DNA from 3 places in the Arthrobacter sp. V1I7 genome. Region 1 is predicted to be linked to each of the others. Evidence: predicted binding sites of a transcription regulator. Region 1 holds the regulator's gene; each other region holds the start of a gene.

Region 1 (9,512 bases):
CAGCCGCGGCCGGCCAGGGTGGTGCCGCGGACGTCCAGTCCGACGGCGATCTTGTCGCCGAAGCGTTCGATCACGCGGGACGTCCACTCCGGGTTCTCCAGGGCCGCGGTGCCGAGATTGACCCTGGCGACGCCCAGGTCGAGGGCCCTCCAAAGCGATTCATCGTCGCGCAGGCCGCCGGAGAGCTCGACCTTGATGTCGAGTCGTCCCACGACGTCGCGGAGCAGCTCGGCGTTGGAGCCCCGGCCGAAAGCAGCATCGAGGTCCACGAGGTGGACCCATTCGGCCCCCTGCTGCTGCCAGTTGAGGGCCGCCTCCAGCGGGGTGCCGTAGCTCGTTTCGCTGCCTGCTTCGCCTTGCACGAGGCGCACGGCCTGACCGTTGACGACGTCGACGGCGGGCAGCAGCTCAAGCACGGGCAGCGGGGTTTCGGTGGTCATCGGGGATCCTCAGCTTCTTTCGGTGGCGCGGATGAACGGGGTGAGCTGCGGGGCCGCTACGCGGCGGGCAGCGTCAAAAGATAGGCGGCCAGCAGCGACATCCCGGCCAGGACGTAGAACACGATCTGGATCCAGCGCGGACTTTTTTGCTGCCGGAAGGACAGCGCCCCGCCGACCAGCAGGCCGGCAAGGCCCATCAGGACCAGGGACCACATCTAGGCGGTCTGTTCCGGTCCGGTACCGGGCGCGCCGGCCGGGGCGGCCGCGTCCGGAGACCCCTTGCGCAGGGCCCCGACCCAGTTGCGCAGCAGGCGTGCGCCCGCGTCGCCTGACTTCTCCGGGTGGAACTGGGTGGCGCAGAGCGGACCGTTTTCGACGGCCGCAATGAAGGGCGCGCCGTGTTCGGACCAGGTGACAAGCGGAGCGGCCATCCGCGGCTGGATGACATCGAAGTCCCACTCCTGCACGCCGTAGGAGTGCACGAAGTAAAAGCGCTCGTTCTCAACGCCGGCAAAGAGCCTGGAGCCGTCGGGAACGGACACCGTGTTCCAGCCCATGTGCGGAACCACTTCGGCAGGCAGGAGCTCCACCTTGCCGGGCCATTCCCCCATGCCGGGCGCCTCGGTGCCGTGTTCCACGCCCGCTTCGAAGAGGACCTGCAGGCCAACGCAGATAGCGAGCACGGGACGGCCGCCGGCGACGCGGCGTCCGATCATCCGAATTCCGTCCACCGCCTTGAGCTCGTTCATGACGGTCTCGAAGGCGCCCACGCCGGGAACCACCAGGCCGTCGGCGTTCAGTACGTCTTCCGGCTTGGCGCTGAGGATGACCTCGGCGCCGGCGCGCTCCAGCGCACGGACCGCAGACCGGATGTTGCCGGAGCCGTAGTCCAGCACCGTCACGGTGGGCTTGCCCTCCGGGGAGGCGGGCTTCCGGCCGGCATCGGGGTTGACGACGGCGCCGTCCTGCACCACCGGGCCGGTCACAGTGCACCCTTGGTGGACGGGATGCCTTCAACGCGGGGATCCGGTTCGACGGCGGAACGCAGCGCACGGGCGAAGGCCTTGAACTGGGCTTCGACGATGTGGTGGGGGTCCCGGCCGGCCGTGACGTTCATGTGCAGGCAGATCCCGGCGTGCAAGGTGATGGCCTCGAAGACGTGCCGGGTCAGGGACCCGGTGAAGTGTCCGCCGATCAGGTGGTACTCCTGGCCTGCCGGTTCGCCGGCGTGGACGAGGTAGGGCCGGCCGGAGACGTCGACGACGGCGTGCGCCAGGGCTTCGTCCAGGGGGACCGTCGCCTCACCGAAGCGGCGGATGCCGGCCTTGTTGCCCAGTGCCGTGCGCAGCACCTCGCCGAAGGTAATGGCGACGTCCTCGACGGTGTGGTGCACATCGATGTGCGTATCGCCCGTCGCCTTGACCGTCATGTCGATCAGGGAGTGCTTGCTCAACGCCGTCAGCATATGGTCATAGAAGGGAACCGACGTGCTGATCTCCGAGACGCCGGTACCGTCCAGGTTGATCTCGACCAGCACGGATGACTCGCTGGTGGTCCGTTCCATGCGTGCGGTCCGGCCCTCGGCAGCAGTTGATCCGGTGTTGCTCATGTGGGGGTGTCCTTTGGTGATGAAGGCGGTGCTGGGCGTTCTGGCGACGTTCTTGTCCCGAAGTTAAGTCTAGGCCCGCTGGTTCGTCGGGCCGCTCAGGATCCGTTCGAGGGCCTCAAGGAAGGCTGTGGTTTCCGTCTCAGTGCCGGCCGTGACACGCAGGTGGCCGGGAATACCGACGTCGCGGATGAGTACCCCGGCGTCCAGCAGCCCCTGCCAGACAGAGTGCGGGTTCGCGAGACCGCCGAAGAAGACGAAGTTCGAATCCGAGGCGGCGGGCTTGAGCCCCATCCGCTGCAGTTCGGAGACGATCCTGTCCCGCTGGCGCTTGATGTCCTCAACGTCGGCCATGAGCGCAACGCGGTGGTGCAGCGCGGCGAGGGCGGTTGCCTGCGTGATGGCGGAGAGGTGGTACGGAAGCCGGACCAGCCGAAGGGCGTCCGTTACTTCCGGGGCTGCCGCCATATAGCCCAGGCGGGCGCCGGCGAGGGCGAAGGCCTTGCTCATGGTGCGCGAGACGATCAGACGTTCCCGGCCCGGCAGCAACGTCAGTGCGCTCGGCGTTCCGTCGTGGGCGAACTCGTGGTAGGCCTCGTCGACGATCACGATGGTCTGGCTGGCCTCCCCCGCCTCGTACACTGCCTCCACGACGTCGAGGCCGAGGTCCGTGCCGGTGGGATTGTTCGGGGAGCACAGGAAGACGATGTTCGGCTGAAGTTCTCGGACCTGGCGGGCAGCCGATTCTGCACTCAGGCCGTAGCCGTCCGCCCGCAGCCCCGCGATGTACTCCGTGTCCGTCCCCGCGGCGAGCAGGGGGTACATGGAGTATGTGGGCGGAAAGCCCAGGGCGGCGCGTCCCGGCCCGCCGAACGCCTGGAGAATCTGCTGGAGTACCTCGTTGGAGCCGTTGGCTGCCCAGATGCTGTCCGCGCCAAGTCCGTGGCCGAGGTACTCCGCCAGGGCTTTGCGCAGTTCGGTGAACTCGCGGTCCGGGTACCGGTTCAGGCCGGCCGCAGCCTCCGTCACGGCCCCGGAGATGGCTGCGCGGACGTCTGCGGGGACGCCGTGCGTGTTCTCGTTGACGTTGAGCAGGATGGGGACGTCCAGCTGGGGCGCCCCATAGGGGATCATGCCCCGCAGATTGGTCCGGAGGGGAAGTCGGTTCAGGCGCTCTAACTGGTCAGTCACTGGCCTAGTTTAAGTGAGGCTGCGGCGGGGCCTGAAACTGTGACGCCCGGCGCCCGGGCTTCCGCCCCTCGAACCGGCGGGCAGCGCCTGGGCCGGAGCGCTACTTGGCCGGGACGAACAGCGTCTGCCCGGGCAGCACGCGGGCGGCCTCAAGGTTGTTGAGCTGGACGATGTCGGCGACCACGTCGCGGGGGTCGCGTTCAGGTGCGACGGATCCGGCGATGGCCCACAGCGAATCTCCGGGTTGCACCGTAACGGAGACGGTCGGAGTCAGTGACAGCTCCGCAGCCGATTCTGAGGCTTTGGCGGGAGCGTTCAAGAAGCCGCTGAACGACAGGACAAATGCGGCCAACAGGATCAGCGGCAGGCCGAAGAAGACGAACCGTCCCCGACGGGTCAACCGCAGCGGCGCCGGCCGGGCACCGCCCGCGCGGCCGGCCGAAGCGGTGCCGCCGGCCGAAGCCGTGCGGCCGTCCGAAGCGGCGGGAACGGGGCGGCCGTATTCGCCGGATGCGTTCCGGCCAAAAGTGTCGTGAAACGCGCTTGAAGCTGACATGAACTGAGCCCTCCTGGACCATACTGTGCCGCCCGGCGTACTCCACGTACCTGCCGCCAACCGGCTTAACCTTCGAACGTAGACCCGAACGCCCTGCTGGGATCGAAACCGGAGCTTTCATCCGGACCAGCGACATTCGAACACATATTCGAACTTCTCCTGTCCAGTTTTAGCACCTAATAACGAACATTGTCGAGACTCGCTAGAACAAATGTTTGAAAAAGCTGCATGGCTGGCCTACGTTTGAGGAACAGGACAACACTTCTGCAGCCGATCATCAGTAGTTGATCAGCAGGGTCTGACATTCAGGCCGGAGGGTCCCGGTAGCTGCAGCCACGGCAGCCGGGCGGAATGAAAGGCAATGGCACATATGGCAGCACAAGCCACCGGCGGCAGGGCATCGCAGCGGAGCCCGCAGTCAGCCAGGCCGCCCAAGAGCCTCACCGTCCGGCAGAAGAAAATCCTGGAAACCATCCAGCGTTCGGTGGCGGACAACGGCTACCCGCCTTCAATGCGCGAGATTGGCGACATTGTCGGTCTGGCGAGCCTGTCCAGCGTGACCCATCAGCTTTCCCAGCTGGAGAAGCTCGGCTACCTGCGCCGCGATCCCAAGCGGCCGCGCGCCATGGAGGTCCTCATGCCGCTGACCCTGGATGAGGGCAGCATAAAGGTGTCCGGAGTGGAGAAGTCCAGCGGTCTGCGTGCCGTCGGCGGGCTCTCCGTCTCGGAGCTTGCCAGCGCCACGGATACCGCGATGGTGCCGCTCGTGGGCCGCATCGCGGCCGGCGGTCCGATCCTCGCGGACCAGGTCGTGGAGGACGTGATGCCGTTGCCGCGCCAACTGGTGGGCCACGGAGAGCTCTTCATGCTGAGGGTGGCGGGCGACTCGATGATCGATGCCGCCATCTGCGACGGCGACTGGGTGGTCGTGCGCAGGCAGGGCGACGCCGTCAACGGTGACATTGTTGCCGCGCTGCTCGACGACGAAGCGACCGTAAAGACCTTCCGCCAGCGCGACGGCCACACCTGGTTGTTGCCGCAGAACACGCAATACGAGCCGATCCTCGGCGACCACGCCGTCATCATGGGCAAGGTCGTCTCGGTCCTGCGCTCCCTCTGACAGCTGCGGTCAGGAACACCTGGGATCGCCAATGCCTGAAGCAATGGTCCGCGCCGGCATCCGGACGCGGACCTTTGCGTACCAGGCCCCCGCCCTACTCCCCTGCCCTACCTGACGGCCTGGGCCGACGCCTGGGAGAGCCGTGCCAGTGCCGCGACGGCGACTGCCGGATCGGTGGTCGGCCAGAACGGCGGCAGGGCTGCCCGGAGGAATCCGCCGTAACGTTCCGTGGACAGCCGTGAGTCCAGCACCGCCACCACGCCCTTGTCCGTCGTCGTGCGGATCAGCCGGCCGGCCCCCTGGGCCAGCCGGATCGCGGCGTGGGTGGCCGAAACACTCATGAAGCCGTTGCCGCCGGACTGGGCCACGGCCCGGGAGCGCGCCGTCATGAGCGGGTCATCCGGCCTGGGAAACGGGATCCTGTCGATGACCACGAGCCGGCAGGAGTCCCCGGGGACGTCGACGCCCTGCCACAGGGACATGGTGCCGAAGAGGCAGGTGTCCGGTTCATCGGCGAACTGGCGCACGAGCGCCGTCATGGTCGAATCCCCCTGGCACAGGATGCTCATGTCCAGCCGGCGTCGCATCGCTTCGGCGGCCTCCTCGGCAGCGCGCCGGGATGAGAAGAGGCACAGGGCCCCGCCGCCGGAAGCGCGGATCAGTTTTTCAAGCTCGTCGAGTGCTTCCGGGGAAGTGCCTCGACCGGGTTTGGGCAGGTGCTTGGCGACGTAGAGGATGCCCTGCTTGGGGTACTCGAAAGGCGAGCCGACGTCGACTCCGGTCCAGCTGGGCGCGCCGGGGCCGACCAGGCCGAGGCCGCCGGCGGCCGGTTCGAAAGCCGAGCCGATCGCCAGGGTGGCCGAGGTCAGGATGACCGTGTGCTCCGCGAAGAGTCCCTCGCGGAGCCGTCCGGCGACGCTCAGCGGGGCCACGTTGATCAGGGCAGGTGCCGTCTCGTCCGGCTGGGAATACCCCTGGGCGGGGTCGAAGGTGCTGTTCCGGGAGAACCAGACCACCTCGCGGTTTTCCCGGGCGGCAAGGAGCCGCTCGCAGAGTTCCAGGATGACCATGAGGCGGGAGCGCGCGAGCTGACGCCCGCCGTCGGCGGTGTTGGCGCTGTCGCCCTTGGAATCGGAGAGCGCGGCCCGGCAGGCGTCACGCAGCTGGTCCACGCAGTCCAGCTGCTCGCTGTTGAGGCCGTTGGGCATCAACCCGCTGGGGACGCCTTCAATGGCCAGTTCAAGGTTGGAAGCGGCGTTGTTGAGGGCGTCCACGGTGATGGCGGTGTGCTTCCGGGCGCCGGACGCGGCGACATGCACCATCGCCACTGAGAGCTGGCCGGACACCGCGCCGGTGACGCGGTCCTGAAGTTCGTGCGCCTCGTCCACCACCACGACGTCGTACTCGGGCAGCACGGCGAGGCCTTCGAAGGCGCTGACGGCCAGCATGGCGTGGTTGGTGACGACGACGTCGGCGTCGGCGGCGTTCTGCCGGGCCAGTTCACTGAAGCATTCGGCCGCGAGGGGGCATTTCTGCGAGCCGAGGCATTCCATGGAAGTGACGGAGACCTGGCGCCAGGCACGGTCCGTCACGCCGGGCATAAGCTCGTCGCGGTCCCCGGTGGTGGTCTCCTCGGCCCATTCCCGAAGCCGGACGACTTCCTTGCCAAGCTGGGAGGACGGGCCGCCCATCGCCGCGGCGAAGTGCGGCACGGACGTGTCCTCCCCGAGGGAGAACAGCTGGCCCTCGGAGGGTTCTTCGGAGGGGAAGCCGCCCTCGAGCTTGTGGCGGCAGACGTAATTGGCGCGGCCTTTGACGAGGGCCACCTTGACCGGGCGCTCCAGGGCAGGGGTGATGGTCTTGAGCAGCCGGGGCAGGTCGCGGCCCACGATCTGGGTCTGCAGGGCCAGGGTCGCGGTGGAAACGAGGGTGGGTTTGTCACTGACCAGGGAATGCGCGATCAGCGGGATCAGGTAGGCCAGGGACTTGCCGGTGCCGGTGCCGGCCTGGACCAGGAGATGGTCGCCGGTGTCGATGGCGTGGGCCACCTGGCGGGCCATTTCGTGCTGGCCGGTGCGGCTCTGGCCGCCCATGCCGGACACCGCCCGGTCGAGCAGTTCGATCACGAACTCCTCGCCGGCCGGGCCGCCTTTTCCGGCCGGGTCCTTGCCTGCCGGACCCTCAGCCGCGGGGTCCGCTCCGCCGGAGGGATCCCTTTCGGGGACCTCCTCCGGCGGACCCTGCTCAGCCGCGCGGCCCTTGGCCGCAGCGTCCGCAGCCGGACGGTGCTCGCCGGTGTCCCCCTCGGTTGCCGCTGGTTCAGTCATTGCTGATGAACGAGTCCAGTTCGGCGGCCAAACCCTCGCGCACCATCACGACGGCGCGCGTGCCGGTCTCCTCGTGGTCGAGGCTGAGGATCTCCGCGTCAGTCTCGTGGAGTTTGCTGAGCAGGTCCCCGCGGTTGTAGGGGATCATCAGTTCCAGCTTCACACTGGGCCGCGGGATGCCTTCGCTGATGGCCTTGAGCAGTTCCGGAATGCCCTCTCCGGTCCGGGCCGATACCACAACGTGGCGCGGTTCGCGCTGCTTGAGCCGTTCAATCACGAACGGGTCCGCAGCATCGGCCTTGTTCAGGACGATGATTTCCGGCACCTTGCGTGCATCGACCTCGCTGAACACCGAGCGGACGGCCGCAATCTGGCCCTCCGGGTCCGGGTGGGAGACGTCGACGACGTGCAGGATCAGGTCCGAGTCCGCGACCTCCTCCAGGGTGGAGCGGAAGGCCTCCACGAGCTGCGTGGGCAGCGAGCGGACAAATCCCACCGTGTCGGCGAGTGTGTAGCCCAGCCCATCCGCGGTTTCTGCCTTGCGGACCGTCGGGTCCAGGGTTGCGAACAGGGCGTTCTCCACCAGCACACCGGCGTCGGTCAGCCGGTTCAGCAGTGAGGACTTGCCGGCGTTCGTGTATCCGGCGATCGCCACCGACGGCACGGCATTACGACGGCGGTTGGCGCGCTTGGTTTCCCGGGCCGGCTTCATCGCGGCAATTTCGCGCCGCAGCTTGGCCATCCGGGTACGGATCCGGCGGCGGTCCAGTTCGATCTTGGTTTCACCGGGACCACGCGAGCCCATGCCGGCACCGGCACCGCCCACCTGTCCACCGGCCTGTCGGGACATTGATTCACCCCAGCCGCGCAGGCGCGGGAGGAGGTATTCGAGCTGGGCCAGTTCGACCTGGGCCTTGCCCTCGCGGCTCTTGGCGTGCTGGGCGAAGATGTCCAGGATCAGGGCCGTACGGTCAATCACCTTGACCTTGACGATGTCTTCCAGGGCACGCCGCTGTGAAGGTGCCAGTTCGGCGTCGACCACGACGGTGTCCGCGCCCGTGGACATCACGATGTCCTTCAGTTCCTGGGCCTTGCCGGACCCGAGGAAGGTGCCGGGGTCGGGCTTGGCCCGGCGCTGGACGATCCCGTCAAGGACTTCCGAGCCGGCGGTTTCGGCCAGGGCTGCGAGCTCGCGGAGGGAGTTTTCCGCATCGGCCAGCGTGCCTTCGCTCCAGAGGCCGGCCAGCACAACACGCTCCAGGCGGAGCTGCCGGTATTCGACTTCGGTGACGTCTTCGAGTTCGGTGGACAGGCCGGCGGTGCGGCGCAAAGCGTGCCGTTCCGCGAGATCCTGCTGATCGCCGTCGTGATTGCGGTAGTCCTCGTCCAGCCCGGAGATGGCCTGGGCCTTGCCGAGCACCGACTGGGGCTCGTCGGCAGCAGGGGCAGCGCTCCGGGCAGGGGTGTCCTTGGAGAGGATCCGGTCGATGACAGCCTGGATTTCCGCAGGACTCATGTCCTGGGCGGCTGGATCGGATCCGGTGTTGGGCTGACTGGTCATGGTCTCCTTTGAAGGTTCGGCAATTTCAGAATAGTGCGGATTCGAAGTCTGCGGGGCGGTATTCGCGCTGGGCTGACGACTATTGGTCATTCGGGTCTCCTGGATGCCGGCGGCAGCGATGGTGCCGGCAAAGGTGGGCTCCGCTCGGGAGCGGTGAACAGCGAAGTTGGAAAATGAAGGAAGAAACAGGGCGGACGTCGCCGGACTGTGGAATGGACAGTCTCGGGGCTGTCCGCTGAGCTGGACTCAGATGAGCACTGCTGGACTCCAAGGGATCGGGCGCCAATGGGGACTCCTGCAAGGAGCACCAGTGGGGTGGCGCGCTGAGCGGAAGGTAGGTACCTGCGTCGCTGCGGGGACGGGACTTAACCCGTGCCGGCTACTTGAAGTTCAAGAACATGTGTTTAAGACTAGCAGACGGGAATTCTCCCTTGGACCGGCCGGACGGCACCGGACGGGAGAGCTTGCCCACCGGTTTCCCATCGGTTTCCCATCGGTTTCCCATACAAGCCGAGAGCCAACTAATCTGGCCAGTTATGGAGTCTGCACACTATTTCAGCGCCCAGCCGGCCGGGCCCTTCACCCGCAAGCCATTGACCGTGGAGCTGGCGGGCGAGACACGCCACCTGCAGACGTCCTCGGGCATCTTCAGCCCGGACGGCATTGACAAGGGAACGGCCGTCCTGCTGGCCGAAGCGCCCGCCCCGGCGG
Region 2 (9,512 bases), 1.1 Mb from region 1:
GGACAGCTGGCCGTCGATCACCTCGGTCCCTTTCCGCTGGGGGCGGCCCTGCAGGCTCTGCAGGTGCTGGACCAGGTCAGCGCGGTTGCCGGAATTCCCCGACGCCCGGTGCAGGGAATCGAAGGCCCCCAGCTGGGCCAGCCGCTGGATGCTCGGCTTACTCAGCCGGGACCGGGCGCGCAGGTCCGCGAGGGAGTCATAGGGCTGTCCCGCCACGATCCGCTTCAGCTCGGTGCCGGAAAGGCCGTAAATGCCGTTCAGGCTCAGCCTGATGCCCAGTTTGCCGCGGTCGGGGCCGGCTGCCACGCGCTCCACCCGGTACTCGGCCCGGCTCAGGTTGATGTCCAGGGGCAGGATCGGGATCCCCAGCCGCCGGGCCTCCGCGACCAGGAGTCGCTTGGGATACATCCCGGGATCGTGCTCCCACAGCCCGGCGAGGAACGCCTCCGGGTGGTGGGTCTTGAGCCAGGCCGACTGGTAGGTGGGCACGGCAAAGGCAGCCCCGTGGGCCTTGCAGAAACCGAAGCTCCCGAAGGCCTTCAGCGTCCCCCAGACCTTGTCAACCACCTCGGGGCTGTACTTCCGGGCCCGGGCCTCCTTCCGGAAAAACTCCTCGACCCTGCCTTCCAGGACCTCGTTGCCCAAGGCCCGGCGGAATTCATCGGCCCGCGCCAGCCCGCAGCCGGTCATCACGTCGAAGGTCTTCAGGATCTGCTCGTGGAACACGGTGACGCCGTGCGTCTCCTTGAGGACCGGTTTGAGATCCGGGTGCGGATAGACCTCCGGCGCGAAGCCGTGCCGGTGCTCCAGGAAGGGCCGCACCATGTCCGACTTCATCGGCCCCGGGCGGAACAGCGAGATGTCGATGATGAGGTCGTTGAATTCCCGGGGCGCCAGTTTGCCGATGAGCTCGCGCTGTCCCGGGGATTCGATCTGGAAACAACCCAGGGTGTGGGTGCTGCGGATCAGCTCGTACGTCGGTTCGTCATCGAGCGGTACGGTGTTCAGGTCAATATGGCCGTCCGCGGAAATGTAATCGGGTCCCGTACCGTCCGGACCGGCCGGATGCGCCCCGGCCGCCACCACCTCGGCCTTGGACGGATGCAGCCGGATGACCTCGCGGACGGCGAACGCCATGGCGCTCTGCATCCGGACCCCCAGCACATCGAGTTTGAGCATGCCCATGGGGTCCATGTCGTGCTTGTCGAACTGGCTCATCGGCAGGCCCAGGCCGCTGGGCTGGACCGGGGTGCGGTCCAGCAGGGTGGCATCGCCGAGAATGACGCCGCACGGGTGCATGGAGATGTGGCGCGGGAGCCGGTCCAGCCGCTCGGTGAGGTCCACCAGCAGATCCAGTTGCTGGTTTCCGTTGAAGTCCCGTTGTTCCACCCGGCCGGCGAATTCCTTCAGCTCCGGTTTCTCCTCGAGCGCCTCACGGAAGTTGCGGGCAGAGAACCGCCACAGCTGCTTGGCAATATCCCCGATTTCGCCTTCCTCCATGCCCAACGCCAGTCCGGCATCCCGCACGGCACCGCGAGCGCGGTAGCCGTTCTGCATGCTCATCAGCGTGACGCGTTCGGAGCCGAAGCGCTCAAAGATCTTCCGGTAGACGTTGTGCCGTTCGGCGCTTTCGACGTCGATGTCGATATCCGGCAAGGTGGCACGGTCCCGGGACAGGAAGCGTTCGAAGATGAGGTCGTGCTGGAGGGGGTTCACCTGGCTGACGTCGATCAGGTAGTTGACCAGGCTGGAAGCCCCGGATCCCCGGGCGGCGGCCCGGACGCCCAGGTCCAGGATCATCCGGGAGACCTCGGCGACGGTGAGGAAATAGGATGCGAAGCCCAGGCTGTCGATGATCCGCAGCTCGTGTTCGAGCCGGCTGCGCAGTTGCTCGGCGGCTTTCCCAACGATTCCGGGGAAGCGGCGGTTGATACCTGCCTCGCACCGCTGGCTGAGCTCGACGAGGGGATCCCCGGCGATTCCGATCACGGAAGCCTCCGGAACCACCGGCTGCTTCCACCCCATGTCGCGGACTGGGTCCATCCGGCAACGGTCCGCGAGCGCCTCGGTCTGGGCCATCAGCCGTTTCAGGTCCGCGGTACCGTATCCCGCCGCCTGCATGATCTCTTTGCCCAGCTGCAGCATCTGCGCCGCCGATTTGAGCCAGCCCTGCCCGTTGGGCTGAAGCAGCGGGGCGGCGGAAAGCTCCGGCAGCGACTTCAGGGTCCGGGCCGAGTCCAGCACATCGGCCGTGGCGGCCCCGTCCTCGGCGGCGTAGCGCACGGCATTGCTCAGCACGGCGGGCACGCCGTGCTCCGCGGCGAGTTTGAGCATCCGCACCGCGTGGGCGGTGCTCAGCGGCTCGCCGGGCGGGCTGAGCTGCGTGACCACCTCGGCGGCGAGCGTCCCCGGCGGCATGGCGTCCAGCCAGCGTTTGAACAGGGTGCGGGGGCGCAGGTAGCGCCGGCCGCCCATCTCCCGTCCGACGTCGGAGTCCGGCCCGATCAGGACGGTCAGGACCGGTTGCAGGGTTTCCGGGTGAAGGGTCCGGGAGGCCAGTTCCGCCCGGGTTACGGCGACGGGCACCGCTCCCCCGGCCTTGCCGGTGGTGCGCGCATGCGCGTCGGAGATCAGCCGGCACAGTGCCCGGTAGCCGGCGCCGTTGTTGTGCCCGTGGGCCAGGACCAGGACACGTCCGCCCACCTGGGTGCGGAGATCGCCGTCGTCGTCAAAGACCGCAAGGTCCACCCCGACGACCGGATCCAGTCCCGCGGCCATGCAGGCCTTCAGGTGCTTGACCGTCCCGTACAGGCCGTCGCGGTCCGTGCAGGCAAGCGCGGTGGCGCCGTCGGCCGCAGCGGCGGCGGCCAGTTCATCCGGCCAGGAAACCCCGTAGTGGGCGCTGAAGGCGGTGGAGACGTGGAGATGGGTGAAGCTCATGCTGATTCGGGCTTCCGGAAAGGAAGCAGTGCGTCGTGGATCCGCAACAGCCGCCAGCGGCCGCTGCCGACATGACGGGTCAGGTCAAGGGTGAGGGTTTCCGGATCCGGGAACCCGGACCGGCGTACCTGGACCCGCCAGATCTCATGGTCCACCAGCCCGGGGCCGCTCCCCAGCGGGGCCCGCTGTTCTTCGGCCCACCATTGGCGCCGCTCATACCAGCGGACCGGCTCGGCGCAGACACTGTACTGACGGCCGGCCCAGTCCAGCTTTAACGGGACTCCGGAAGGGGTACAGACAACGTCAACCGACTCGCTGAACATGCCCAAAGTGCCTCCCGGACCAACCCCTGTAAGAACCCACCAGTAAAACCACCGGTAAAACCCCGGTAGCTAAAACCATCCGGCAGCTATTCGAATATATCTTCGAACAGTTCCAGTCTACGCCGGGGCCGGGACAAAACCTAGATCGGGGGTGGACGGACGCCTGCACAGGTAGCAGGATTGAGCCATGAGCTCCCATAACGCACTCCTGAAGCACGTCAGCATCGCCGCCAAGGACACCGCCTTGGTGGCGAAGTTCGATATAGACGGAAATATCCCAGGCCAGGGCGCCTTCGTGGTAGGCCTTCTAGCCGCCGAACCGGACTATTCCCACCAACGCAGGCTGGGGATTGAGTTCATGAACGGCGAGGCCATTTCCTTCTACTACTTCAACCACGACGGAACTGAAGAGAATTTCGACCTCAAGGGCGTGGAGCACTCCGGCAACTCCATCACCGGCAGCTTCCCCATAGAGACGGTGCTCGGCCTCCCCAAAGGACACCTCATGACCGCCTTCAGCGACTGTGACGGCCGGGACTACCAGGCCAACGTTCCGGTGGAAGAGTCGCTCTAAGCCTCCGCTAGGAGCTGGCCTTGTAGACTTCCAGCTCCAGCGTGATGAAGGCATCGATCATGGCCCGGTACGTCTTTTCAACCAGGTCGACGTCGATGTCTTTGTGTTCGGCCGTGGCCCGGACGTGTTCGATGACACGCTCCACCCGCCCCGGCGCCCGCACTTCGGCGCTGTCAGCCTTGAGGGTGCCGGCGATCCGGATGAGCCGTTCCCGGCGTCCGATCAGGGACACAATCTGCTCATCCACCTCATCGACTGCAACCCGCACGGCGGCGAGCTGTTCCCGGTCGGCCTGGCTGGTCTTGTCGTCTGCGTGATTTGTGGACATGTGCATGACAGTATCGAAATATGCAGCCACGAGTCGACCTAATTTCACTGGGTGTCCGCAGTGTTGACGCCTCCCGCCGCTTTTATGTTGACGGCCTCGGTTGGCCCGTCCACCGGGAAGCCCCGGGTGAAGTGCTCTTCATCCAGGCCAACCACGGCCTGGTCCTTTCGCTCTGGGATGCGGGGCAGATGCAGTCCGAAGCGGCCACCGATCCCCCGGCGGGCATTCCGTGCATCACGCTGAGCCACAACCTGGGCAGTGCCGTGGAGGTCGACGGGGTGATGGCGGACGCCGAGACGGCCGGTGCCATCATCGTCGCCGGGGCCAAGACCCAGCCCTGGGGTGGCTATACCGGCTACTTTGCCGATCCTGACGGCTACCGCTGGGAGGTCGCCTTCAATCCCACCTGGGCGGTCGACGCCGGCGGCAGGGTAACGCTCTGACGCTCGCCTTCTGACTTAGAACAGGCTTCCTACCGGCTGGATGAGCTCCGGGGAGTCGTTCTTCACGTTCCCGACGGCGGTGCCCACGGCGTCAATGGTCCAGCCCTCCGCGACGTCGTGCGCCCCCGCCCGGACCAGCCCCACCAGGGCGGGGGCATCGTCGGCCTGCGGGTCCAGCCACGTCTGCATGGTCTCGCGGTCCATCGGCAGTGGAACCCTGTCATGCAGCGCGGTCAGTTCCGCCAGCATCCCCCCGGCGTAACCTTCCGGCGGCGAGTCTGTAGTCATGATCGAGGTCGAGAGCATCCAGCGCTCCGGGTCGTCGTCGGCCTTTGACGGGTCTTTCCACCATTCATAGAGGCCGGCGAAGACAATGGGGCGCCCATCCTTCGGGTGCACGTAATAGGGCTGTTTGCTGCGCCCCTCACCCTTCCATTCGTAATAGCCGTCGGCCGGGACGGCACAGCGCCGGGAGCGCGTGGCCTTCCGGAAAGCAGGTTTCTCCAACACGCTTTCGCTGCGTGCGTTGATCATCTTCGAGCCGATGCCCGGGTCCTTCGCCCAGGATGGCACCAGGCCCCAGCGCGCAATGTGCAGCTGGCGGACCGGCTCGCCGTCCACCAGCCGTTCCAGGAGGATGGGCACGTCTGCCGTCGGGGCCACATTCCACGACGGCGGGATGGCGATCTCCTCCTCGAGCCCGGCGTCGAACTCGGCCAACAGGTCTCCGACGGCCCGGGCCATCACATAGCGTCCGCACATGGCACCAGCATGCCATCGCGCCGGCTCAGCGGGAATAGCGGGCCGCGGGTTACGGTTATTGGGAGTGACGTCCGACTTGTGTCGGCAACCGGCGCTCAACCAGCACCGTCAACCAGCTTTGAGGAGAACTTCGTGGACTTCACCCCCGAATCCGGCACCATCACCATGTTTTCAACCACCTGGTGCGGGTACTGCAACCGCCTGAAGAAGCAACTGGACGCTCAGGGCATCGGGTACACGGAGATTAACATCGAAGAAGTTGATGGCACCGCCGATCTCGTGGAGAAGCTCAACGGCGGCAACCGCACCGTCCCCACCGTGCTGTTCCCGGACGGCACCGCAGCCACCAACCCTTCCGCGGCAGAGGTCAAGAACCGGCTCGCCGCCTAGAACCACCAGGTTTACGCACGACTTCAACCACGACGGCGCGGCCCCTCAGGGGCCGCGCCTTACCGCGTGTTGCGACGCGCAAGAGGGAGATTCTCATGGTCCACAAAGTCAAAGGCGTAGTAGCCCGCTCCAAGGGAGCCCCCGTCACGGTGGAGACCATCCTGGTCCCCGATCCCGGACCCGGCGAGGCGCTGGTGGATATCCTCACCAGCGGCGTCTGCCACACCGATTTGCACTACAAGCTCGGGGGCATCAACGACGACTTCCCGTTCCTGCTGGGCCATGAGGCTACCGGCGTTGTCAGCGCCGTCGGACCCGACGTCACCGAGGTGGCCCCCGGCGACCGGGTGGTGCTGAACTGGCGTGCCGTCTGCGGCGAATGCCGGTCCTGCCGACGCGGCAAACCGCAGTACTGCTTCAACACCCACAACGCCACGCAGAAGATGACGCTGGAGGACGGCACCGAACTCACGGGCGCGCTGGGCATCGGCGCCTTCGCCGAAAAGACCCTCGTTGCCGCCGGCCAGTGCACGAAGGTCGACTCCGACGCCGACCCGGCCGCCGTCGGCCTGCTGGGCTGCGGCGTCATGGCCGGCCTCGGCGCCGCCATCAACACCGGAAACGTCTCGCTCGGCGATTCCGTGGCGGTCATCGGCTGCGGCGGAGTGGGCACGGCGGCCGTCGCCGGCGCCGCGCTCGCCGGCGCCACCACCGTGATTGCGGTGGACATCGACGCCAAGAAGCTGGCCCGGGCCAAGGAACTGGGCGCAACCCACACCGTTGACTCCTCCGAGGTCGACCCGGTCGAGGCGATCCGTGAACTGACCGGCGGTTTCGGCGCCGACGTCGTGATCGACGCCGTCGGCCGCCCCGAGACGTACAAGCAGGCGTTTTACGCCCGCGACCTCGCCGGCACCGTGGTGCTGGTGGGGGTCCCCAGCCCGGAGATGACCCTGGAGCTGCCGCTCCTGGACGTTTTCGGCCGCGGCGGCTCGCTGAAGTCCTCCTGGTACGGCGACTGCCTGCCCTCACGCGACTTCCCGATGCTCATCAGCCTCTACCGGCAGGGCAAGCTGGATCTCGATGCCTTCGTCACCGAACGGATCACCATCGACCAGATCGAGGAAGCGTTCGACAAGATGCACGCCGGCTCCGTGCTGCGCTCGGTCGTCGAACTGTGAGCGCCGGAACCGGGGGCACCGTGCGGATCGATCGGCTGGTCACCTCGGGCACGTTTTCGCTCGACGGCGGCACCTGGGATGTCGATAACAACGTCTGGATCGTCGGCAACGACGAGGAATGCCTGATCATCGACCCGGCGCACGATCCGGCCGCGGTGGAGGCCGCCGTCGCGGGCCGCAGGGTCACCGCCGTCCTCCTGACTCATGGCCACGATGACCACATCAGTGCCGTCGGCGAGGTCCGTGACCGGGTCGGAGCTCCGGTGTACCTCAACCGCGAGGACTGGATGCTCTGGGAGCGCGTGTTCCCCGGCACCGAACCGGAGCACGCCATCGCGGACGGGGACACCTTCGACGTCGCCGGAGCCCGGCTCGTGGCGCTGCACACGCCGGGGCATTCACCCGGCTCCACCTGCTTCTACCTGCACAGCGAAGGGTCCGTCTTTTCCGGCGACACGCTGTTCCAGGGCGGGCCGGGCGCCACCGGCCGGTCCTTCAGCGATTTCCCCACCATCATCGAATCCATCCGGAGCAAGCTGTTGACGCTCCCGGCGGACACCGTGGTGCTGACCGGCCACGGCGACCCGACAACGGTCGGCGCCGAGGCGCCGCAGCTGGAGGAATGGATCACCCGGGGGCACTGAGCCCGGCGATAGAGGGCTGACATCGAAGGCCGGGCACCGCTGGTGCCCGGCCTTTCCTATGCCGCTCAGCCGCGCAGGCCGGCGAAGGCTCCGTGGCCGAGCTGCGCGTAGCGGGCGTAGGTTCCAATCACGGCCGCCTCAATGGCGTCGACATCCAGCTGCGGGACGAGGTCGTTGACGGCTCCCGCCGTCGCCGGGTCCCAAGCCAGGCCGAGCGCGGCGTAGCTGGCTTCCAGGACGGCCCGGATCGGGGCCGAGTCCTCCACCACGATCACTGAGCTGAACAGCCAGCCGCCGGCGACAACCCGCTGGGCGGTGCCGACCAGCTTCACCTGGTGCGAGGGCAGCTCCGGATTCCGGCCGTGGACGCTGAATTCGCCGGGGCAGTACTCGCCGGGGATCTCGCCGACGGCGGCGTCAACCCCGGCGCTGCGGAGTGCCTGCGCGAGCAGTTCGCCGAAGAAGGAAAAACGGCCCTTGGCGCCGACGATCGCGTCCCGTTCCGGTTCCAGGTGGTCGATCACCAGGGTCCCCTGATGATAGGCCGCGGCCCGGCCGCCGGCTTTGCGGACCAGGGGCTCAAAGCCGAGGCTGCGGCAGGCCCGGGCGGCGGCGTCGAAGCCCGGAAGATGCGTGTCCCGCTGCCCGAAGGCGACGGTGGGCACCGGCCGGTAAAGCCGCAGCGTGGGTCCCAGATGGCCGGCCTTGACCTTCTGCAGCAGCTCGATCGCGAAGTCCAGGTCCCCGGCCGCACCGAGGGATTCCTCCTGCCGGACAATCGTCAGCGTCCGTGGTCCGCCAGCGGCCTCCGGCATGTTGTTTTGCTCCCTTATGATCATCTGGCAGTTCCTCGTTGTTGCCGCCGCGTTTGCCGTTCTCGATTCCGTCCGGCTCAAGTCGACGAGCAAGTTCTACCGGCGGAATCTCGGGCACCTCATGGCGGACCAGCCCCATCTAGGGTACGCCGTCGTGTTCTACGTCCTGTACATCATCGGGATCGTCTTCTTCGCGCTGCCCGGCGCCGGACGGCGGCAGCCGGCTCACCGCCCTGGGCTACGGCGCCGCCCTGGGAAGCTTAGGACGCCCGCAGGGTCAGGATCTGTTCCGCCCGGCCGAACGGCCCCTGAAGGTCGTGCAGCACCGTCGAGGTCAGGCCGATGCCGTCCGTCCCGAACGAGACTTCATTGTCCAGCCCCAGCCATTCCCCCGCGGGCCGCCGGTACATGTGGACCTGCAGGTCCAGGTTCGGGAAGGCGTAGCTGCCCCTGCCCGGCGGGACGCGCGCCGCAATCCCGTTGGCGGTGTCCACGAGGCCGATCAGCCGGGCCAGTTCGCTGCTGTCGCCCTTGTCTGTCAGCGGATGTTCGGTGTGCAGCCAGACGGTGCCCGAACCGGCGCGGTGGCCCTCGGCAATCCGCATCCGCAACGAGGCGATGTACCCGCCCGGCCAGACGCTCGCGGCGTCGTACGGCTCGCAGGCTTCCGGCGCGGGGATCCGGGGATCTTCGACGGCAGCGATCGCGGACGTGTCGGACATGATCATCCGCCATGCCGTCGCACGGATGGCCACCTGGCCGTCCGCCACCAGCTCGGCCTGCACCAGCTCAATAGTCCGCCCCGGCCGCAGCGTCGTGGTGATGACCTCGAACTCGCCGCCGGGGATCAGGCCGAGGATCTCATAGCTGAGGCGGGCCATGCGCATGTCCTCACGGGGCTCGTGACGGTCCAGGCAGTCCGCCAGAATTCCGGACGCGGGCGCCATGTGCTGTTCGTGGTCATTCCATGCACCCTGGGCGTGGATGGTGGAGCGGAATCGACCTTCCCCCAGCACCTCGTAGTAGAAGTCGCCCTCGGCAAGCTCCGGTAATACAGCAGTCAACGTCCGCCCTTTCGCGTGGCTGGTGATTTCAGAACACCCTATCCCTTC
Region 3 (9,512 bases), 1.1 Mb from region 1:
GCGAGCTTGGGAGCCCAGCTCGCCTGGCCGGCAATCGTGCCGCCCGCCAGGACGGCAGTCAGGACGGCGAGAATAACGCCAAGCCAGACCAGCACCCTGAGGGCTGAGTTTTTGGGGCCAGTTCGTGCCATTGTCGATCTTTCTTTTATTTACGGAGGAACCGCCGGTGCGGGTACGGAGACCCCCACCGACGGATGCCCGCAGCCGTTACTACGCGGGATAGCTCAGATAGGCAGACTAGCTGTCTTTTTTGCCTTCGTCATTGAGGCGGCGCAAGGTTTCGTCGGGTGTCTCATTGCGCGGCTCGTCAGCGGCCGGCGCGGGGCTGTCCACCGTTTCGGTGGTCAGCGAGGAAGCGTCGTCCGGAACAACGGCAGGCTCCTCGGCTGCAACAACCGGCTCAACGATCTTGGTGACGGCCTGGCGGTGCACGGTGGCGGTGTTGCCCGGGGAGAGCTCGAGCAGGACTTTGTTTTCTTCCTCGTCGATTTCCACGATGCGGCCGTACAGCCCGAAGCTGGTCATAACCTCGACACCGGGTGCGAACTTCGACTGGAGCTGGGTCTGCTGCTGCTGCGTCTTCTTGTTGCGGCGGAACATCATGAAGATGAAAAGTCCGAGCATGACGAACAGGAGAATCGTCATGATGTCGATGCCGCCGCCGGCCTGCGGCTGGGTCTGGGCAGAAATTAGTCCGAACACAGGGATAGTTCCGTTCTGTACTTGCGTAGCTGGGTTTCAGCAACGTCCGCTTCACTCCGGGCCATCGGGCAGACTGTCCGGCAGTTCAACCTGCCAGAAAACCATGCCCGGCCAGCGGCGGCCAGATACCTGCCGCCCACAGAGCAAAGACCCGAACGTGCCGAGCGTTATTCCAGTCTAAAGGGAAATCGTTCCGGCAAGGTGTTATTGACTGTTACGGATCCATTCCGGGTCCGCTGTCTCACCGGGCTCTTCGCTGAGGTCCGGGGCCTGGAACAGCTCCAGCGGGTCCTGCGCGAAGATCCCGGCAGGCACCGCATAGCCGAGGTGGGTCCAGGCGGGAGCGAGGGCGATCCGCCCCCGGGGCGTTCGGCCCAGCAGCCCCTCACGAACGAGGTACGGCTCGGCGACTGTTTCCACGGTCTCCGTCTCCTCGCCGACGGCGATCGCGAGGGTGGACAGACCCACGGGTCCGCCGCCGAACTTCGTAATCAATGCTTCGAGGACGGCACGGTCCAGCCGGTCCAGGCCGCGTTTGTCCACCTCGTACATGTCCAGTGCCGCGGACGCCGCCCGGGCGTCGATCTGCTCAATCCCGTGCACCAGTGCCCAGTCGCGCACCCGGCGCAGGAGCCGGTTGGCGATGCGGGGTGTGCCCCGGGACCGTCCGGCGATCTCACTGAAACCGGCGGAGTTGACCTTGAGGTCCAATAGCCCGGCCGAGCGGCGCAGCACGAGTTCGAGCTCCTCCACCGAATAGAACTCAAGGTGGCCGGTGAAGCCGAAGCGGTCGCGGAGCGGCCCCGGCAGGAGCCCGGCCCTGGTGGTGGCACCGACCAGGGTGAACGGCGGCAGCTCGAGCGGGATGGCGGTGGCACCGGCACCCTTGCCCACGACGATGTCGACGCGGAAGTCCTCCATCGCCATGTAGAGCATCTCCTCGGCCGGCCGGGACATCCGGTGGATCTCGTCGAGGAACAGGACCTCACCTTCAGAAAGGGAGGAGAGGATCGCGGCAAGGTCGCCGGCATGCTGGATGGCCGGACCGCTGCTGATCCGCAGCGGGGCGTTCATTTCGGCCGCGATGATCATGGAGAGTGTGGTCTTGCCCAGCCCGGGAGGTCCGGAGAGGAGGACATGGTCCGCGCTGCGTCCGCGCATCCGGGAAGCCTCCAGGACCAGGGAGAGCTGCTTGCGGACCCGGTGCTGGCCCACGAAGTCGTGCAGGTTCTTGGGCCGCAGCGCGGCCTCGATGACCCGCTCCTCCGGTTCCTCTCCCCCGCCGGCAAGGGACGGTTCAGCCACGGGCGCCTACCCTGTTCCCGGCGCGGGCGCCGTCCTGGCCCAGCCAGCGGAGCGTGGCGCGCAGGATTTCCGCCACATTGCCCTGCTCTGCCAGCCCGGGGGAATCAGCCAGGGACTTGTCGATACTGGAAGTGGCGTCCTTTTCGGACCAGCCAAGGCTGGTCATCGCGGCGACCACCTGCGGCTTCCAGACCGTTTCGGCGGACCGGACGGCGGCTGCGCCTCCGGTGCTGCCGCCGGTCCCGTGCGGGACCAGCTTGCCGGCCAGCTCCAGCACGATCCGGCCGGCGACCTTCGGCCCGATCCCGGGCACCTTCGTGAAGGACTTGCCGTCGCCCGAGTGGGCGGCAACCCGGATGGCCTCGGGTTCGTGCACGGCCAGCACGGCCAGCGCCAGGCGGGGGCCGACGCCGCTGACGCTGAGCAGGATGTCGAACACCTCGCGTTCGTCGTCGCTGGAAAAACCGAACAGGGTGAGGGAGTCCTCCCGGACGATCAGGGAGGTAAACAGCTTCCCCTCCTCACCCACCTTCAGGCTGCTGAGGGTCTGCGGGGTCGCGTTCACGCTCATGCCGGCCCCGTTGAGGTCGATCACTGCCGAGGACAGGCCGACGTGCGCTACGGTTCCGCGGAGAAAACTGATCAAAGCCGGGCTCCTGGGTTTACAGCGAAAATACAGCTGACAATATAACCGGGAAGAACCCGGCTATCCGAACATATCTACGAATACCCTACCAAGCTCTGCGGCGGCACAGTCTGACATTCACCGTGCACGGCGCGCTTTGGCCTCGGCATCAGCCCAGGCGCGCTGGGCCGGCGTCAGTGACTGGCTGCCCGGCCCGGAGGTGGCTGCGCCGCCCTTGTTGGAAGATCCGCTGCCGGCGCGCCACGCATGCGTGATCGCCAGCGCCAGGGCGTCGGCGGCATCGGCCGGGCGGGGCGGGGCGTCGAGGCGGAGGATCTTGGTCACGAGCTTGGTCACGGCGTCCTTGTTGGACGTTCCGCTGCCCGTGACGGCGGCCTTGACCTCGGACGGCGTGTGCAGCGCCACCGGGATCCCGCGGCGCGCGGCGGCGGCAATCACCACGCCGGAGGCCTGCGCGACCCCCATCACGGTGCTGACATTGAGTTGGGAGAAGACACGTTCGACGGCGAGGACGTGGGGTTCGTATTTGTCCAGCCAGTCATCGATGGAGGTGGCGATGACCAGCAGCCGCTGGTCGAGGCTTTCCTCGGGCGAGGTACCGACGACGCCGAACGCCACCATGGTGGCGCGGCGGTTCTTCTCGACGTCCACGACGCCGATCCCGCAGCGGGTGAGGCCCGGATCGACGCCGAGGACGCGAAGGGTCACTCGGATTCCAGTGCGGCCTGCACTTCGTCGCTGAAGTCGGCGTTGCTGTAAACGTTCTGGACGTCGTCGAGTTCTTCGAGGGCGTCCACGAGCTTCAGAAACTTCCTGGCGGCCTCGAGGTCCAGCGGCACCTGCATGGACGGCACGAACTCGGCCTCGTCGGTCTCGTAGTCGATGCCGGCTTCCTTGAGTGCGTCGCGGATGGCCTGCAGGTCGGTCGGCTCGGAGTGGATCTCGAAGCTGTCGCCATTGTCCTTGACTTCCTCGGCACCCGCGTCAAGGACCGCCATCAGGACGTCGTCCTCGCTGAGGCCGTTCTTCGGCAGTGAGACAACGCCCTTGCGGCTGAAGAGGTAGCTGACGGAACCCGGATCCGCGATAGTGCCGCCGTTACGGGAGATGGCGAGGCGGACTTCCGAGGCGGCACGGTTCTTGTTGTCGGTGAGGCATTCGATCAGCAGCGCCGAGCCCTGCGGGCCACGGCATTCGTACATGATCTCGGTGTAGTCCACGACTTCACCGGTGAGGCCGGCGCCGCGCTTGATGGCGCGGTCAATGTTGTCCGCCGGAACCGAGGTCTTCTTGGCCTTGGTGACGGCCAGTTCCAGGCTCGGGTTGCCGGCGAGGTCCGGCCCGCCCATGCGCGCTGCGACTTCGATGTTCTTGATCAGCTTGGCGAACGACTTGGCCCGGCGGCTGTCGAGGATGGCCTTCTTATGCTTGGTCGTCGCCCATTTGGAGTGGCCTGACATGCTTTACGCTTCTCCTCTGATCATTCGAATAAACAGTTGGTGCACACGCTTCTCCCCCGTGACTTCCGGATGGAACGAGGTCGCCAGCAGCTGGCCGGAACGCACAGCAACAATTCTAGCCGTCCCGTCCAACGGCTCGGGGTGTCCGGCCCGGGACTGTTCCACCCTGGCGAGGACTTCCACGCCGTCCCCGACGCGCTCAACCCAAGGCCCGCGGATGAAGACCGCATGGACCGGGGGCACGCCGTGTTCGGTGGCGCTGAATTCCAGCCCCTTGAAATCCAGGTCCGTCTCGAAGGATTCACGCTGCCGGCCGAACGCGTTGCGGCGGACGGTAATATCCAGGCCGCCGAAGGTCTGCTGCGGATTGCCGGCGAGGTCCTTGGCCGGATCGGTGATCTCCCTGGCCAGCAGGATCATGCCCGCGCAGGATCCGTAGACCGGCAGCCCGCCCTGGATGCGGTCACAGAGCGGGTCCCGAAGCTCGAAAATCCTGGACAGCTTGTCAATCGTGGTCGATTCCCCGCCCGGAATGATGAGGCCGTCGAGGCCGTCGAGCTCGGACGGGCGGCGCACTCCGATGCCGGTGGCGCCGGCCTCCTCCACCGCGTGCAGGTGTTCGCGGAAGTCGCCCTGGAGGGCCAGGACTCCGATCCGCAGGCCTGCACCCGCGCGGGACGGAAGCACAGAAAGGGGTTTGGTCATTTGTCCAGCATAGTGCTGCCGGGTCTTCCGGAACTGCACCCGGACAGCGGCCCGGCAGGCTTCCATGCCGGCGCTGGGATATATTACAGAGCATGTTTTACTTCAGTGTTCCGCTCGGCAAGCTGGTCCGCAGGGTCTCCCGGCTCAGGGGTGGGGGCTCCGCCCTTCCCGGGCTGGTGGTCGAGAAAATCGACCCCGGCTTCATGCAGAGGACACTGTCAACGCTGCCGCTCGGCGTCGCCGTCGTCAGCGGGACGAATGGCAAGACCACCACCACCAAAATGGTCGTGGAGCTGCTGGAAAGCCAGGGCCTGAAGGTCTTCACCAACCGCACCGGCAGCAACTTCACCCGCGGCGTCGCGGCCGCCCTGCTCGGTGAGGTGGACTGGCGCGGCCGGCTTAACGCCGACATCGCCGTGCTGGAACTGGACGAGGCGCACGCCGTGCACTTCGTCAACCAGGTGCCGCCCCGCTACTGCCTGCTGCTCAATGTGCTGCGGGACCAGCTGGACCGCTTCGGGGAAATCGATAAAACCGCGCAGCTCCTGGAGCACGTTGCGTCCAGGACCACCGGGACCGTCGTACTGAACCGGGAGGACCCCCGGGTGGCGCGGATCGCGGACACCCTCAGCGGGCCCGAGGTCCTGTACTTCGGGCTGGACGACTCCCTGCTGAGCACCTTTCCCAACGATGACGAGATGCGGGCGTCCCCCGGCAGCCCGGTCCCGCCGGCGCCGGAAAGGCCGCACGCCGACGTCGTACTGCGCCGGGTGGGTCCCGACGACGCTGACTTTGAGTACGACGGCGTCACCGTCACCACCGGGATGAAGCTGCGCGGCGTCTACAACATCTTCAACGCCGCGGCCGCGCTGACCCTGGCCCGGGCCACCGCAGTGAAGGGGACATCAGCCGTCCCGGACAACGACGGCCTGCTCGCGGCGCTGTCCCGGGTGGCGCCGGCATTCGGCCGCGGTGAAAGCCTCGTGGTCGACGGCCTGCCGCTGGAACTCGTGCTGGTGAAGAACCCGAGCGGCTTCCGGCTGGGCCTGAAGTCCTTCCCGGCCGCGGGCTACGCGACCATGATCGCGATCAACGACAACTACGCCGACGGCCGGGACATGTCCTGGCTCTGGGACGTGGAATTCGACACCCTCCGGGAAGGCGGCGTGGACCAGTTGAGCGGCTCGCGCGCCTACGACATGGCCCTCCGGCTGCAGTACGACGACGTGCCCATCGGCGCCGTGAACACCGAGATCGCGCCCGCGCTGGCGGCCTTCATCCGAGGCGCCGGGGACAAGCCGAAACGGATCTTCTGCACCTACACCGCCATGCTCGCAATCCGCCGCGAGCTGTCCAAAATCACCACAGTGGAGGTGGTCTCATGACCCCCCGGTCCGACCCGCAGTCCGGGCAACACCTCTCCTTCGGACACAGGCTGCCGCCCGAGGAACCCGCCCCGGGCAAGGGAACCATCCGGATCCTGCAGCTCTACCCGCGGGACATGAACATCTACGGCGACTGGGGCAACGCCCTGGTCCTCGCCCAGCGCCTCCGTTGGCACGGCTACACGCCGGAGCTCCTGGAATACAACGTGGGCGACGACTTCCCCGCGGACGTGGACCTGATCGTCGGCGGCGGCGGGCAGGACAGCGGACAACTGATCATCAAGGACGATCTCCTCTCGCGGGAATCCACGCTTAAGCAGCTCGCCGAGGACGGTACGCCCATGCTCATGATCTGCGGCCTCTACCAGCTCTTCGGGAGGTTCTTCAAGACCCGGCTCGGGTCCGTCATCCCGGGCATCGGCATCCTGGACGTGGAAACGCACGGCACCGACCAGCGGCTGATCGGCAACGTCGCGGTGTCCTCCCCGGAATTCGGCAGCATCCTCGGGTACGAAAACCACAGCGGCCAGACCACCCTGGGACCGGGCGTCGCCCCGCTGGGCACCACCGCCAAGGGCACCGGCAACAACAGCAGCGACGGCCAGGAGGGCGCCCGCTACCGCAACATCGTGGCGAGCTACCTGCACGGTTCGCTGCTGCCGAAGAACCCGAAGCTGGCAGACTTCCTGATCAGCACGGCCGTCGAACGCAAGTACGGCACCTTCTCCCCCGGCAGCCCGGACGACTCCTACGCGGTCCTGGCCCGCGACCACGCGGCCCGCCGGCCGCGCTGACCGCCGTCGCGGAATTTGAACGGGGCCTGATGGAACGCTCTGGAGAGGAGCCAGCGGCCATGATCCGGATCGAACGGGATGACCCTGGACGCGAGGACGTCCAGCAACTCCTGGCCGGGCATCTGGCGGACATGTTCGCCACCTCGCCCGCCGAAAGCGTGCACGCCCTCGCGCCGGCAGCACTCTCCGATCCCGCCATCGCCTTCTGGACCGCCCGGCAGGGCGCCGAAGTGCTCGGCTGCGGAGCGCTGAAGGAAATCGGACCCGGCGAGGGCGAAATCAAGTCCATGCGCACGGCGGCCCACGCCCGTGGCCGGGGAATCGGCGGCCGTCTGCTCTCCTGCATCCTGGCCGAGGCCCCGGACAGCGGCTACACGCGGTTGTTTCTGGAGACCGGAAGCCAGGAGTTCTTCGCCCCCGCCCGCCGGCTCTACCACCGGCACGGATTTCTCGAATGCGCCCCGTTTGCCGGCTACGTCCTGGATCCGAACAGTGTCTTTATGACCCGTGAGCTCAGGAACGGTTGACGAACGCCAGGACGTCGCGGGCTACCCGGCTGCTGCACCCGACCCGGAGGTGCCCTTGCCCCTCGTAGCAGACCAGGGTGCAGTCGGGAATCAGCCCGGCGCCGGAACATCCGGCGCATCAGCCACCGGGGCACCGCACTGCCCGGACCGCCCTGAATGGGCAACAATGTCCTCGGACCAATGCCCCAGCCCAGGTAGTCCATTCCGTTCCGGAACGTTCCGGTCCTGGCAGCACCTTCGACCTGCTCGACTCGTGCCATCCATGCCTCCTGTCCCCGGCGCGACCGGAGTTTTCCCGCCGCGCCCGCCGTCACCGGCCGATGTAGCCGCCCCGCAGCAGTTCCGCGAACTCCGCGGGCCGGGAGGCGGGCCACCAGTGGCCGCTGTCCACCCGGATCACGGTGAGGTCCTGCACCCACGACTCCAGCCCCTCCACGAGGTTCGGCGTCAGGAAGGAATCCTTCATCGGCACCACCACCTGGACGGGAATCGTCACCCGGCCGCCGGACGGCCAGTTTCCGGCCGAGAAGAAATTGGCGCGGTAGAGCGCCAGCCCGCGGACGGGATCATTGCCGACGTCGCGCTTCGCCGTCTGCTCATAACGCCGGGTGAGGAACAGCCGCCAGGCGGCCTCCGGCAGCTTCGGCAGCAGGAAGGCGCCGATATACCAGCGGCGGAGCAGCTGTCCCGCCAGTTGCGGCCAGGCGGGGGGCCGCGAAAACCTGCTGCGCACCCAGCGTCCGAAGTGCCGCAGGTCCGGGCCCGAGATGCTGGTGTACCGGGCGATCATGCCCGCGGCCCTGGCGTCCTGGACGGCGGCCCAGCCCTGGATCGATCCCCAGTCATGGCCCACGAGATGGACGTCGGCGGCGTCGACGGCTGCCAGCACGGCGAACATGTCGTCGACGAGCGTTGTCAGGGTGAAGTCGCCCGGGAGCTCGACGACGGCGGACGCGCCGGCGTTCCGCGTGTCGTAGGCCACGACATGGTGGGTCCGGGCGAGGTCGCGGATGGCCGGCAGGTACAGCCGGTGGTCGTCCGGGTAACCGTGCACCAACAGCAGCGTCGGCACCTCCGGTCCTGGCTCCGCGCCGAACTCGAACACTGCGAGTTCGGCGCCCTTCGAGGCGACCGTGCGCCGTCGTTCATTCAAAGTCTCCATGGTCCCCAAGCTTAGGGCTCCCTGGAGATGAGCAGCTCGTGGGCACCGGCCGCCGCGGCACCCCGTGATTCCACGACAGATTTGGTGCGCAGGCGCGTTGCGGCGTCAGCGGCGGGGCCGGCGCACGGGCCCTGCGGGGCGTCGGCCGCTACCGAGCACCAGCGGTAGGGTCCGCGGACCATCACCGATGGCGCCCAGGCCAGGTCCGAGGCGGCCCACGTTCCCGCCGCGTTCTGGCTGAACTGCGCCCGGACCAGCAGCCCTTCGTTGTTCACCACATACCACGGCGAGAGTTCGGTGATGCCGTTGCCGAGGCCGTAGACAATCCAGGTTCCCTTGTACTGCTCGATCGGCAGCACCGAGTGGCTGTGGTGGCCGTAGATCATGCTGAACTGCCCGCTGTCCACGAGCGCATGGGCGACGTCGTGCTGCTGGGCGTTCGGCTCACTGGAGTACTCGTCGCCGGCGTGCAGAGCCCCGAGCACGATGTCCGCGCCCAGTGCCCTGGCCCGGCGCGCCTTGGCGATCATCGCCTCCGGTTCCAGCAGGTCCACCTGCCAGGACTGCTCGGGACTCTGGCCGTTGAGGCCGTACGAGGCGGCCACCACCGCGATCCTGGCCGCGGGGGTCTGCAGGATCAGTACGCCCTGCGATTCAGCCTCCGTGCGGTAGGAGCCGGTATGCTGCACTCCGGCGGCGTCGAGGGCATCGAGGGTGCGGACGAGTCCCTCCGTGCCGCGGTCAATGGTGTGGTTACTGGCCGTCGTGCAGGCCTGATAGCCCACGGCACGTGCGGCGGGGATGATCTGCGGCGGCACGTTGAAGG

The links. The regulator LexA, encoded in region 1, represses DNA repair genes until DNA is damaged. The targets are predictions, from matches to a motif close to TCGAACANNTGTTCGA.
Region 2: QFZ69_RS08575 (DUF6504 family protein) is a predicted target of LexA. The motif match lies at 3,354-3,369, and genes of this name have one in related genera.
Region 3: ruvA (Holliday junction branch migration protein RuvA) is a predicted target of LexA. The motif match lies at 2,718-2,733, and genes of this name have one in related genera.

The regions. Positions count from the first base shown of each region.
Region 1 is NZ_JAUSYS010000001.1:2,948,533-2,958,044, forward strand. Features, by position in the region: partial or broken gene priA (bifunctional 1-(5-phosphoribosyl)-5-((5-phosphoribosylamino)methylideneamino)imidazole-4-carboxamide isomerase/phosphoribosylanthranilate isomerase PriA) at 1-440, opposite strand, end outside; gene QFZ69_RS13575 (hypothetical protein) at 497-655, opposite strand; gene hisH (imidazole glycerol phosphate synthase subunit HisH) at 656-1,426, opposite strand; gene hisB (imidazoleglycerol-phosphate dehydratase HisB) at 1,423-2,049, opposite strand; gene QFZ69_RS13590 (histidinol-phosphate transaminase) at 2,119-3,237, opposite strand; gene QFZ69_RS13595 (LysM peptidoglycan-binding domain-containing protein) at 3,338-3,793, opposite strand; gene lexA (transcriptional repressor LexA) at 4,164-4,913, shown strand; gene QFZ69_RS13605 (ATP-dependent DNA helicase) at 5,021-7,240, opposite strand; gene hflX (GTPase HflX) at 7,233-8,801, opposite strand; gene QFZ69_RS13615 (class I SAM-dependent methyltransferase) at 9,338-9,512, shown strand, end outside.
Region 2 is NZ_JAUSYS010000001.1:1,817,465-1,826,976, reverse strand. Features, by position in the region: gene QFZ69_RS08580 (DNA polymerase III subunit alpha) at 1-2,940, opposite strand, end outside; gene QFZ69_RS08575 (DUF6504 family protein) at 2,937-3,269, opposite strand; gene QFZ69_RS08570 (hypothetical protein) at 3,451-3,837, shown strand; gene QFZ69_RS08565 (chorismate mutase) at 3,845-4,171, opposite strand; gene QFZ69_RS08560 (VOC family protein) at 4,186-4,608, shown strand; gene QFZ69_RS08555 (SOS response-associated peptidase) at 4,624-5,370, opposite strand; gene QFZ69_RS08550 (mycoredoxin) at 5,503-5,760, shown strand; gene QFZ69_RS08545 (S-(hydroxymethyl)mycothiol dehydrogenase) at 5,856-6,941, shown strand; gene QFZ69_RS08540 (MBL fold metallo-hydrolase) at 6,938-7,585, shown strand; gene QFZ69_RS08535 (lipoate--protein ligase family protein) at 7,651-8,400, opposite strand; partial or broken gene QFZ69_RS08530 (hypothetical protein) at 8,399-8,548, shown strand; gene QFZ69_RS08525 (thioesterase family protein) at 8,661-9,464, opposite strand.
Region 3 is NZ_JAUSYS010000001.1:1,834,878-1,844,389, reverse strand. Features, by position in the region: gene secD (protein translocase subunit SecD) at 1-131, opposite strand, end outside; gene yajC (preprotein translocase subunit YajC) at 238-645, opposite strand; gene ruvB (Holliday junction branch migration DNA helicase RuvB) at 907-2,007, opposite strand; gene ruvA (Holliday junction branch migration protein RuvA) at 2,000-2,653, opposite strand; gene ruvC (crossover junction endodeoxyribonuclease RuvC) at 2,771-3,361, opposite strand; gene QFZ69_RS08640 (YebC/PmpR family DNA-binding transcriptional regulator) at 3,358-4,113, opposite strand; gene pdxT (pyridoxal 5'-phosphate synthase glutaminase subunit PdxT) at 4,117-4,818, opposite strand; gene QFZ69_RS08630 (Mur ligase family protein) at 4,911-6,203, shown strand; gene QFZ69_RS08625 (type 1 glutamine amidotransferase) at 6,200-6,997, shown strand; gene QFZ69_RS08620 (GNAT family N-acetyltransferase) at 7,057-7,524, shown strand; gene QFZ69_RS08615 (alpha/beta fold hydrolase) at 7,835-8,686, opposite strand; gene QFZ69_RS08610 (CapA family protein) at 8,698-9,512, opposite strand, start outside.